Regions from separate parts of the Candidatus Contubernalis alkaliaceticus genome, predicted to be linked through region 1. Evidence: riboswitches for the same ligand, from Rfam matches in the RefSeq annotation. Region 1 holds a riboswitch; the other holds the start of a gene.

Region 1 (6,046 bases):
AACTCCGGCACTCACAGCATGGAACTTTCTCTTTGGGAAGCAGCAGGGATTTCCAATTTCGGAGAAGGTTATAAATCTGTAGGTCAGGGCATGGGGGATACCCTGCGCATAACCGATGAACAGGAGGGCTACACCCTGACGGATCGTGCCACATATATTGCCCTCAAGGAAACCCTGGAAGTTGATATCCTGCTGGAGGGAGACCAAACCCTTTTCAATCAGTATGGTATTATGGCAGTAAACCCGAAAAAACACTCTCATAATAAGTATGAAAGTGCTTTGAAGTTAATTGAGTTTTTTATGTCAGAAGAGGGACAGCAGATGATTACCGATTATAAGCTGCAGGGAGAAGTTCTGTTCTTCCCAGGGATGTGCCTGAAATATTAAATACAAACACTATATTAACTCAATACATGGAGAGTGGTTCTTTGAATCAATTTGCAGCAGGTATCATAGAAGCATTTAAGTTAATATTCAGCCTGGATCCGTACCTCATGGAAATTGTAATATTATCCCTAACTGTTTCGGGTATGGCAGTGATCATCAGCACTATGATCGGAGTTCCCCTGGGTACTTACCTGGGCATGAGACCCGAAGAAAAAACGGGTTTCATAAGTAGGATACTGTACACCCTGATGGGAATGCCTCCAGTGGTTGCTGGACTGTTAATTTACATGCTTATTGCCAGGCGTGGCCCTTTAGGTCCTCTTGGTATTCTGTATACACCCACAGCTATGGTGGTAGTCCAGGTTTTTCTAGCTCTACCCATCGTAGTGGGGTTAACTATGCTTGCCATTCGCAGCCAGGGAAAAGAAGTAGAGGAAACCGCCCTTACCTTAGGCGCCGCACCAATACTAACAGCCTGGACAGTAATTCGAGAATCCAAGGTTTCCTTATTGGGCGCCATAGTAACGGGTTTTGGACGAATTATTGCTGAGGTAGGGGCCGTCATGATTGTAGGGGGAAATATTCAGGGACACACCCGGGTTATGACCACTGCCATCGTCCTTGAAACCAGCAAAGGTAATTTTGAACTGGCAATTGGGCTAGGAATCATTTTATTAACTATCTTCTTTATTATCAATTCTGTTATGTACCGCTTTCAGAAGGGGGGGGGACGTCATCCCTGGTAAAAAAGGCCTAATTCAAGTAAAAAACCTGACTAAAGTATATAATCGGGAAGTATTAAACATACAGGACATGACCATCAATGAAGGAAAAATATACGGGATAATAGGGCCCAGTGGCTGTGGAAAAAGTACCCTTCTTCGCCTACTTAACCTGCTTATTAAACCAACCACCGGCACCATCAGCTTTAATGAAAGTTCAGTTCCTTTAAATAGGTCTACTGCTCTATCTTTCCGCAGAAAAATGACTCTGGTATTCCAAAATCCCACACTTTTTAAGACCTCAGTGAGGGAAAATATTGCCTACGGGCTGAAAGCCCGAGGAATAAACGGGGAAGAAATTCACAAAAAAGTATCTCTTTTGCTAGAAAAAATTGGCCTGCAGGAAGTTGCCGATCAGCAGGCACTTTCCCTCTCCGGAGGAGAGGCACAGCGGGTGGCCCTGGCACGGGCGGTGGCTTTTGATCCAAAAATATTACTACTGGACGAACCTACGGCAAACCTGGACCCTACAAATGTAGAAGTAATTGAAAATCTAGTGGTAGAGCTGAATAAAACCCTGGGTATTACCATTATCATAGTTACTCACAATATTTTTCAGGCCCGACGGATTACCGACTGCACCATTTTTCTGTACGATGGAAAAATTGTAGAAATGGATGACACAGAAAAAATATTCACCTCTCCCCAGGACCCAAGGACAAAAGCATTTGTCGAGGGCCGTATGATTTATTAACGGTTTTCTGTTTTGTCAAGGGGACGGTTCCATCTTTACCAGAGCGTATCGGAGGTCGAAGACCTGGAGGATGAAACCGTCTCTATGGCTTAGAGATGTAGTTCATAATAAGTAACTTTTCGCTGTAATGCTTGAGAATAATTCAAATAAACCCATATCAGGGAGGCATGATATATTTTGAAGCTTTATGGATGCAACAGATATCTATGTGATAACTGCGGAGCAGGCAACAACACCAGAACTTACGCCCTGGGCAGTAAAGGAACAGCCTGCAATTGTGAAAGGATTATTACCCTATGTGACAGATGCAGAGAAAGGCTGCTGGAATTGCTGGAGGATGAAACAAAAATCTCTGATATTAGACTAAATTCTTAAGAAACCGGTTGACATTTTTTTTAACTTCGTATTATAATTAGTTTGAAATTACATAACTCCGAGTCTAACAGTTCTAAGGGTTTATACCTAAGGCTACAGACCGATAGGGTGCTGCTGGAAACGGCGATGCCTCCCGTTGAGGAAAGGAGAATCATAAAGGCAGCTCATAAATGAGCCGGTTAATATGCTTTTGTGCGTCTTGTTTAGGACGCTTTTTTTATTGCATATTACTGTTACTTTACATAATGTCTTAAACTGAACTCCCCTTCCTTTACAGTATGGGAGTTTTTTTTGAGCCAAAAATTTATCATGTTATAACATGCACTGTATTTTAACAAAAAATGAAAACAAAGCCCTAGTGAATAAAGGGGGTGCTTTAAAAAGCTTACATACTAAATGGTCAATACAGGAGCATTTATTTAGAAAGTTTCTATAAAAGCAAGAAAAAAGATAAACCCGAAAGGGTAGGACAATAAGAGAAAAAGCATAATTAAATTTCTATAAAAGAGGAGGAAAAATCTTTGAAACAAATTAAAATGATTTTCTGTATTACCTTGTGTATGCTGTTATTTTTTGGCTTAGCAGTGGGCTGCGGACAGGATGCTCCTGTAGAGGATAATACCACTGCGCAGCCGGAAGAAAATAGAGAAGAAGCTTCTAACAATGGTGAGAATGAGAATGAAGAAGATCCTGCGGAAGAGTCCACCTGGGAATTTACTATTTCATGGGCTGATGGAGAGGCTTTATTTACCATAGAGGAACTGAAGGAAATGCAAAGAGTAACCCTTACAGCAGAAGTGAAAGAAGAGACCAATGAATATACCGGCGTTATACTTAAAAACTTACTGGAAAAAGCCAATATTAAGGAAGCAGCAGAAGTTACCCTGGTGGCAGCTGATGGTTACTCCGCCGCCCTGGAGGGAGATACAGCTTTTTCCGACAATACCATTATTGCTTTTAAAATAAATGGGGAGGCACTGGAAGATAAGTCAGCCCCTATCATGCTGGTCACTACAGAAGCTTCTCCTCAGGTCTGGGTTGGGCAGCTAAAAACAATTAAGGTGGAATAAAATTTGAAGGTCCAAAAGGATGTTTTTTAGAATTTTAGAACCGGGGGATACTGCGATGAAAAAAGGTTTTTTGAAAAAATTCTCCATGTTTGACCTGGTTATTATAACAATGATGGCTGCCCTGGGAGTAGCCATAAAACCTATCATAGTTCCCCTGGCCCATATTATCACCGGGCCCTTCTTTATCCCGGGTGGGGTAATAGCCGGAGGTTTTTATATGCTCTGGATCGTGCTGGGGCACGGTCTGGTCAACAAACGGGGGACCGGGACATTAATTGGGGTTATACAGGCGATTCTGGTAATATCCATGGGTATTTTCGGAACTCACGGGGCCATCAGCATTATTACCTATGTAGCCCCGGGAATTATGGTAGACCTTTTGTATATCATTTTAAGAGGTGGAGTCAATTCCCCTTTGAACGCTTTTTTAGGAGGCGTAGCAGCTAATGTTACGGGAACGGTACTGGTGACCATTGTCTTTTTTAGACTGCCTTTAATCCCTCTCCTTTTAAGCCTCAGCGCAGCCTCCCTTTCCGGGGGACTGGGGGGACTGGTTGCCTTCAGGCTGATTAAACAGTTACAAAAGTTTAATATCGGCGTCGCGCCTTAAATAACTGATATATTAATGGACAGGAGGAAATGGAAAATGAAGGGAAGAATACTGACACTTATCGTAGTCGCCCTGCTCATAACAGTAGGAGGGTTGGCATATTTGAACCAGAAACAACTGACTCATACAGACCAAAATTCTGAAAACCCATCGGTAATGATTAAGGCGGACGGCGAGGAAACAGGTGTCATTACATTAGAGGAAATAAAAGCCCTGGGAGAAGTAGAATTCGTGACTACCCTACGCTCCAGCGGTAAACCACCTTCTGACCATACTTATAAAGGTGTACCCCTAAAGGAGGTCATCCTTGCTGTAGACAAGACCCTGCTGGAGCAGGGAGAGCAGGTAACAGCCCAAGCTGTAGACGGTTACGTAGTGGCTTATACGGTAGAGGAAGTCATGGAAAGCGAACACATTTACCTGGTATACCAGCAGGAGGGTGAACCCTTAAAGAGTAAAAATGAGGGAGGCTCAGGTCCCTTCCTGGTGCTTGCCCGGCAGGACGAATTTGGCCAGCGCTGGTGCAAATTTACCGTGGAAATAAACATTCAGTAAGATGCCGTTATAAATAATTTTTGTAGGACAATATAATAAACATAAGAAGGTAGGGACAATAATGGTCCTTGAAGTAAAAAGGCTGACCTTTTATTACCAGAAGGATGGTAGAAGGATAATCGATAATATCAGCTTTAGTATGGGGGCAGGAGAAATCTTAGGAGTAATCGGCCTCAGCGGCTGTGGCAAGAGCACCCTGTGCATGGCTCTGTGCGGAATTATCCCCCACAGCCATCAGGGTTTTATGGAAGGAGATGTATTGTTATTTGGGGAGAACACCCGAGACATGTCCATTCCCAATATCGCTTCCCGAGTGGGAATCGTCTTCCAGGATCCTGAGACCCAGCTATTTCTCCCCGTGATTCGAAATGAACTGGCCTTTGGCCCCGAAAATCTCTGCTTCCCCCGGGAAAAAATTCTCCAGGTGGTGGAGAGAACATCAGAAATGACGGAAATTAAAGATCTGCTGTCAGGTAACCCTAACGAGATATCCGGAGGGCAGCAGCAGATTACAGCCTTAGCCGCTGTTCTCTGCTTAAATCCGGAAATATTAATTCTGGACGAAGCGGCCTCACAGCTGGACGGCAAAAACAGCGATAGAATATTGGAAATTGTCCTCCGGCTAAAAGAAAAAGGGAAAACGGTAATCATGGTGGACCACAACCTGGACAGGCTGAAAATTGCCGACCGGGTTATGGCTTTAAAAGACGGTAGAATACTTAGCCTGGAGCCGGTGGATAAGGTACTTCAAAATAAAGAAATGTTAAAAGATTGTTATTATCAGACGGCGGCGAGGTGATTTTCTTGAATTTTATTAACCTGCAGGGGGTGAGCTATGCATACCCCCGGAAGGAAGAAGTCTTTTCCGATCTTTCTTTCAGCATCAAAACTGGTGATACGGTAGCCCTCAATGGCCCTAATGGCTGCGGGAAAACCACCCTGGGAAAAGTGATCATGGGTATATATCAACCTACCAGAGGAAAGGTCCTGCTGGAGGGTAAAAAAATGCAGGAACTGAGCCTGGGAGAAATAGGGCAGAGGCTGGGGTATATATTTCAAAACCCTGAAAAACAAATATTTACCCCTTCGGTTCAGGAGGAAGTCAGTTTCGGCCTGCGCTACCGGGGCTTGGAAGAGAAAGAGATCGAGAACAAGGTTGAAGCAATGCTAAGCTACTTCGACCTGCAGCACTGTCGGGATAATTTCCCTTTTAACCTGAGCCAGGGGGAAAAGCAGAGGCTGGTAATTGCGGCTATCCTGGCCCTGGAGCCGAAATTTATAATTTTCGATGAACCCACCACCGGTCTGGATTACGTAAGAAAACACAAGTTTGCAGAACTGCTGCACCGGATTAAAGAAAAAGGCGTGGGATATATCTTAATCAGCCATGATTATGAATTCAGCCAAAGCTGCACAAACCGAACCTTGAGTATGAAAGAGGGGAAAATCTATGAGCAGTAACGGAATGAAGGATAACCTGGATCCCCGTTCAATCATCACCATGGTGCTGGTGGTTTCAACCCTGGCCATCCTGATACGAGAGGTAATTTGGCTGTTTGCCATCCTGGCCACT
Region 2 (6,046 bases), 1.6 Mb from region 1:
TCGGGAAAAGATTTTAGAAATGATGGAAAAGGCCTTGAATCAAAATCCTCAGGTTCTTGTCCTCCCAGAACTTTGGAATACAGGTTATGCGGATAATTATTTGCAGGTGGCAGATAAGGAAGGGCAGTCTACCTTGGGTTTTCTAAGTTCCTTTGCCAGGAAACATAATGTAAACATTGTAGGAGGCTCTACTGCCGATTATAAGCAGGGGAAGCTTTTAAATCGCAGCCTAATTATAAACCGTCAGGGTGAATTAGTGGGGGATTATTCTAAAATACATCTTTTCAGTCTCAATGGAGAACAAAATTATTTTTCTCCAGGAGAAAAAATAGGATTGTTCAAGTTGGATAATGTTTCCTGCGGTATTATGATCTGTTACGACCTTCGTTTTCCTGAACTCAGCCGGGCTCTTGCCCTGGAGGGGGTGGAGATTATTTTTGTTTGCGCTCAGTGGCCCCGATCCAGGATTCATGCCTGGAGAACCCTGGCATGTGCCCGGGCCGCGGAGAATCAAGTTTTTTTGGTGGGGGTAAACCGTGCAGGAATCGAAGGGGAGCAGGGTTTCGGTGGTTCTCTGGCAGTGGACCCCGGTGGAGAGATCCTGGCGGAAGCAGGGGAAGAGGAATCTGTGCTGGCTGTGGAGATATTTCCAGATCAAATTAAATCAGTTCGTAAAGAAATTTACTATTTACGGGACAGAAGACCGGAAATATATTAAATAAGAAGCTGATCTGTCAAAAGGTTTCATATTTCTGTGGATTTTTATTTCCCCCGGCATAACATAAAGAGCTAAAACAATTTTAAGGGGGTATTCAAATTGACAGAAAAACTCTGGGAAAGGTGCGATAGTATTGCAGCTCTGCTCCCAACATACCAAGAGGGGAAAGGCAGGTTGACCAGGGTTCTGTTTTCTGATGGGTCTGAGGAAAAGATAAACAAAACAATAAAAGGAGTAGTTAAAAAGCTGGCTAGAAAGTTTTCTGTGGATCTAGTGTCTGCAGCTAAAGAATATGGTAAAGTATTGGGAAAAAGTAATTTGGTGCCCATACCATTTTCGCAGCATTTAATTTTAGTACCTTTAAAAACCATTACTCCACTTTTACCCGGAGATTCAGCTTACGGGTATTTTAACCTGCCGGCCATTAAGGAGATCAGAAGAACCAGGGACAGAGAATATAAAACGGCGGTAATTTTCCATAACAAGTCTGAGGTTGGTGTATTTCTAAGTTATGAAACAGTATTGAAGCAGTTAAAGAATGCCGAACTGGTGGATAAGCACTACCGCATCAAGCATTTCTGTTGGTTAAGTGATAAGTCTTCTTCTTTGGATACGGGAGAGGAGATAACCCGGAGAGATTTAGTTTCAATACATCTAAAGCTGGATCAAATTATTTCCTTTTTATTTCAAAAAAAGCATTATTAAGGTAGAAATGGAGGATAGGTCAGGGCACAGATGTATATTATGTTTAAGTTATGTTAATTTCATAGAATTTTAAAGAAGGGTTTTGCTGTCCGTATATCGAATAAAACTCAAGGGAAATTATATACTGGTTGGATTGACACGTATAAAAGGATAAATTATAATTTAGAATGTTATGTTATAATTATGTTGAGAGGGTGCTATGGGGTGGGGAGAAAAAAGAAAAAAGAACCGGTTATGAATCTGACCGGACATTTAGATGAACTTAGAAAGCGAATTATCATTTCTGTTATTGCTATTGTCATCGGTTCTATCGTAACCTTTATGTATGTGGATTTGATAAGAGAGACCATCATCAGGCCCGCTGAAGGAAATCTCGTTTTTATCGGTGTAGCGGAAGCTTTTATGACCAATATTAAAATTGCCATTATTGCTGGTGTTCTGTTGGCCTTTCCGGTTATTTTGTATCAGGTCTGGAGCTTTGTCCTGCCTGGTTTAGATCCAAGAGAAAAAAAGTTTGTTTTTGTTTTCGTGACTGCCTCTCTTCTGCTTTTTACCGGGGGAGTTTCCTTTGCATTTTTCGTTATTATTCCCATAAGCATCAAGTTTTTCCTGGGATTTGAAACAGAAGGAATCTCGGCGATGATTTCTTTTGGTAATTATATTTCTTATATTGCCGGGGTAGTTTTTGCTTTTGGCATGGTGTTTCAAATGCCCATAGCTGTTTTTATACTCTCCAAACTGGGGCTGATTTCCTCAGAGTTCTTAAAAAAATACAGAACTCATGCATTGGTGGTTATATTTATTTTGGCGGCTATTATTACGCCACCTGATGTAATTTCTCAGATCTTGATGGCCATACCTATGCTTTTGCTTTATGAAATCAGTATCCTGGTTGCTAAGGTTACCAGAAAGTAATTTTAAAGGAGGAGGTGATACTGTGATAGGAAGATTAGGTACAACGGAGCTTTTAATCATACTAGGGGTTGTCCTGGTCATCTTCGGACCCAGCAAACTGCCGGAATTAGGAAAGTCCCTGGGAAAAGGGATCAGAGAATTCAGAGGTGCTGCCAAGGATATAAAAGACAGCATAAATATTGAAGATGATGAAGAAAAACCTAGAGTACAAGCCAAGCCTGAGCCTGTAAAAGAAAAGCCTGAGGAGTCTTCATCGGATGAAAAGGATTCCACATCTTAAGTTTCAGAGATTTTAAAGATAATAGAGGGGTCAAAATAGTTTTATTGTTAAATAAGTGCTTCTTGCAGTAACCGTAAGGGTTAAACTATAAAAACTGATTGCAATGCTTGAAGGATGGTATCCAATGGGGAAAACAGCAAAGTCTGCAGTTGTTCTTGCAGGGGGCAGCAGTAAAAGGATGGGTAAGGATAAATCTCAGCTCACTCTTGCTGGGATGACAATGTTGGAAATTATTGTTGGGAAACTTCAGAAAGTGTTCGACGAAATTATTGTGGTAGGGGAAAGGGAAGAGCAAGCAGGAAATCTTCCGGTGATTTTTACCAGGGATATCATTGTTAAGCCCGTGAAAAATTCCCTGACGGGAGTCCATGCCGGCTTAACCAGGTCCTCCAGTGATTTCAGTTTAGTGGTGGCCTGTGATATGCCTTTTCTAAATCTTAATTTGCTGCATTATCTTTCTGAATATCCTGTTAATGACTATGATCTGGTTGTTCCCCTGATTAATGATTGTCACCAGTCACTGCACGCGGTGTACAGCAAGAGTTGCGTAGATTATATTGCTGAACATTTGAACAAGGATTATTATCGAATAGGATATTTCATCACCCAGATAAACACAAAATATATTTCACAGCAGGAAATAGAAAAGTATGACTCAGAATTTCTTTCCTTTCAGAACATTAATACCAGGCAAGAGTTTGAAAGAGCTGTTAATCTGGTTAAGGAAAGGCCTGAGTTGGTCCGCCAGTAAAAAAATATGATTCTCCGAGCCGTTATTCCTAAAGGATAATTCCCATGGTTTGCGGCCGATAGGGTAAGAAGGGAAACTTTTTTGCCTCTCGCTGCTTAGAAAGGAGAATTTGTTGTTTTTTTAGTCAACCTGTCTTTTATAAGCAGCTGGTTGACTTTTTATTTGGAGGGGGATGTAGTATGGGAAAATTAATTGATCCATATGGTAGAGAAATTGATTATCTCAGGGTTTCAGTCATAGATAAGTGCAATTTGAAATGTTTTTACTGTGTTCCCGATGATGTTGGTTCCTGTTCTCCTAATGTATCTGAAGTAATGTCTCTGGAGGAAATTATAAATATATCCAAGGCTGCAGCTGCCCTGGGTATCAAAAAAGTTAGGCTGACCGGGGGAGAACCCCTGGTTAGGAAAGATATTGTGGAGATGGTCTCTAAAATATCTCAAATTGAAGGAATTGACGATATCTCTCTGACCACCAACGGAGTTTTATTAAATAAATTGGCACCGGCCCTGGTGAAAGCCGGCTTAACCCGGGTCAATATCAGCCTGGACTCATTAAACCCGGAAAATTTTAAAAAAATTACCCGGGGAGGTGCGTTGAAAAAAACTCAAGAAGGGATTCAGGCAGCCCTTAAGGCGGGGCTTACCCCGGTAAAAATTAATGTTGTGGCTATGAAGGGTATCAACGACGGAGAGATAGAAGAATTTGTGAAGTTAACTGTGGAAAATGATCTTCATGTGCGATTTATTGAGTATATGCCCATCAGTAAGAGCCACCAAAAGCAGTGGGGGGAGTGCTTTATCCCTCTATCTGAGATTCAAGGGCTTTGCGAAAAAATTGGTCCATTGGAGAAGCAGTTCTCTTTTCATGGTAATGGCCCGGCAGATTATTATCGAATTCAAGGAGCCAAGGGATTAGTGGGCTTTATCTCTCCAGTCAGCAGGCATTTTTGCGGCCAATGCAACCGGTTGAGGATTACCTCTGACGGAAAGATTAAGCCCTGTCTTTTCTCAATGGATGAAATCGATTTGATAGAGGCCGGAGGAGATCAAGAAAAAATTAAGCAGCTGTTTCTTCAGTCCCTAAAGTTTCGGCCGGACCCTCATCAGGTGGATAAAAATCCCGACAGCAGGTTCAACTGCAGCAAGAGGGAAATGCAGCAGATTGGCGGCTAGTTTCTATCAATTAACTTGGGGGAGAGCCTTTATCTTTGGAAGATAAAGGTATGCAGGAAGTAAGCTTTAAAATATTACTAAAATAATAACTGAAAATATTATTATAAATACCAGGGGGAATACTTCATGACAGGGAAAGTTGCAGCTGTCTGTACCAGCGACACCAAAGGGGTCAGAAAAAGTAATGTAGGAGAGGCTGTCCTTCAAGAAGAGCATGGCTTTGTGGGAGATGCTCATGCCGGAGGCTGGCACAGGCAGGTCAGCCTCTTGGCACTGGAGAGTGTTCAAAAAATGAGGGATATGGGGTTGGATGTAAATCCGGGTGATTTTGCTGAGAACATTACTACAGAAAAGCTGGACCTGGTTTCTCTGCCAATTGGCACCAAAATGGCATTGGGAGAAGAGGTGCTCTTGGAAGTAACCCAGATCGGAAAAGAGTGCCATAACCGATGTGCTATTTATTATCAGGCAGGGGACTGCGTGATGCCCAAAGAAGGGATATTTGCCAGGGTTCTTCAAGGGGGCAAGGTTTCTGTGGGGAATACGATTAAGGTATTGGAACAGTAAAAGATTTATTATCATCCTCCGGGTTTGATTTTATGCCGAGAGGACGATTAAACAGGGGGACTTAGAAAAGTTGGAACATATTGTAGGTATTAAGGAAGGCTTGTCCGCAATCTTAAAGGATCTTCCCGTTACCCGGGTCACTTCCCGAAAAACATTAAACAGCCAGGGTTATATTCTGGCTGAAGATATTACCGCACCTTTTGATTATCCGCCCTTTACCCGATCTAGGATGGACGGTTATGGGGTTGTTTCCGGTGATTTTAAGAACCTGCCTCCCGGCTGTACCCTGACTTTAAAAATAAAGGGGACGCTGGGGGCCGGAAGTGAATCCAGGGTTAAAATTAATCCGGGAGAAACCGTTAGAATCATGACCGGTGCGGTTCTCCCCCGGGGGGTTGATGCAGTAGTACCTTTTGAAATGGTGCATCAGCAGGGGGGTTATGCCCAATTTACCCAAAGGGTCAAGCCGGGGGATAATATCTCCCCAGCGGGAGAAGATTTTAAAAAAGGCCGGCAGATATTATTTCGAGGAGGCCTGATTCGTCCCGGGGAGGCTGCACTGCTGGCCTCTTTAGGGAAAGCCAGGGTGAAAGTTTATTCCCGTCCCCGGGTAGGGGTTCTGGCTACCGGTGAAGAATTGATGCCTTTGAATAGAAAGAGGGAATTTGGTAAAATTTATAATTCCAACAGTTATATGGTGAGCAGCCAGGTGGCTTTAAGCGGTGGGGTTCCTGTGTATTTAGGGATTGCCGGGGATAAAAAAAATATTACTGCCGGTGTTCTTAAGAGGCAGATGCCGGGGTTGTCTGTTTTTGTTACTACGGGAGGAGCAGCCCGGGGAGAGTACGACCTTACGGAAGAGGTTTTTTTATCTTTAGGTGCAAAAATTTTATTTAACCGGGTATCCATGAAGCCGGGGAATTACATGGTGGCGG

Evidence for each region. A riboswitch is a leader RNA that binds a small molecule or an ion and turns the genes downstream of it on or off. The one in region 1 is predicted to bind molybdenum cofactor.
Region 2: it holds a riboswitch for molybdenum cofactor, as region 1 does, so the genes downstream of both, moaA (GTP 3',8-cyclase MoaA) here and HUE98_RS07490 (molybdopterin-dependent oxidoreductase) in region 1, are expected to answer to the same signal.

The regions. Positions count from the first base shown of each region.
Region 1 covers NZ_CP054699.1:1,533,012-1,539,057, reverse strand. The annotation lists gene HUE98_RS07510 (substrate-binding domain-containing protein) at 1-387, shown strand, start outside; gene HUE98_RS07505 (ABC transporter permease) at 429-1,133, shown strand; gene HUE98_RS07500 (ABC transporter ATP-binding protein) at 1,084-1,863, shown strand; gene HUE98_RS07495 (hypothetical protein) at 2,041-2,238, shown strand; molybdenum cofactor riboswitch at 2,283-2,403, shown strand; gene HUE98_RS07490 (molybdopterin-dependent oxidoreductase) at 2,760-3,308, shown strand; gene HUE98_RS07485 (ECF transporter S component) at 3,364-3,918, shown strand; gene HUE98_RS07480 (molybdopterin-dependent oxidoreductase) at 3,955-4,473, shown strand; gene HUE98_RS07475 (energy-coupling factor ABC transporter ATP-binding protein) at 4,535-5,272, shown strand; gene HUE98_RS07470 (energy-coupling factor ABC transporter ATP-binding protein) at 5,278-5,934, shown strand; gene HUE98_RS07465 (energy-coupling factor transporter transmembrane component T family protein) at 5,924-6,046, shown strand, end outside.
Region 2 covers NZ_CP054699.1:3,115,582-3,121,627, reverse strand. The annotation lists gene HUE98_RS15490 (carbon-nitrogen family hydrolase) at 1-718, shown strand, start outside; gene HUE98_RS15485 (competence protein ComK) at 818-1,423, shown strand; gene tatC (twin-arginine translocase subunit TatC) at 1,628-2,338, shown strand; gene HUE98_RS15475 (twin-arginine translocase TatA/TatE family subunit) at 2,361-2,618, shown strand; gene mobA (molybdenum cofactor guanylyltransferase) at 2,743-3,369, shown strand; molybdenum cofactor riboswitch at 3,370-3,491, shown strand; gene moaA (GTP 3',8-cyclase MoaA) at 3,549-4,544, shown strand; gene HUE98_RS15460 (MOSC domain-containing protein) at 4,671-5,111, shown strand; gene HUE98_RS15455 (molybdopterin molybdotransferase MoeA) at 5,182-6,046, shown strand, end outside.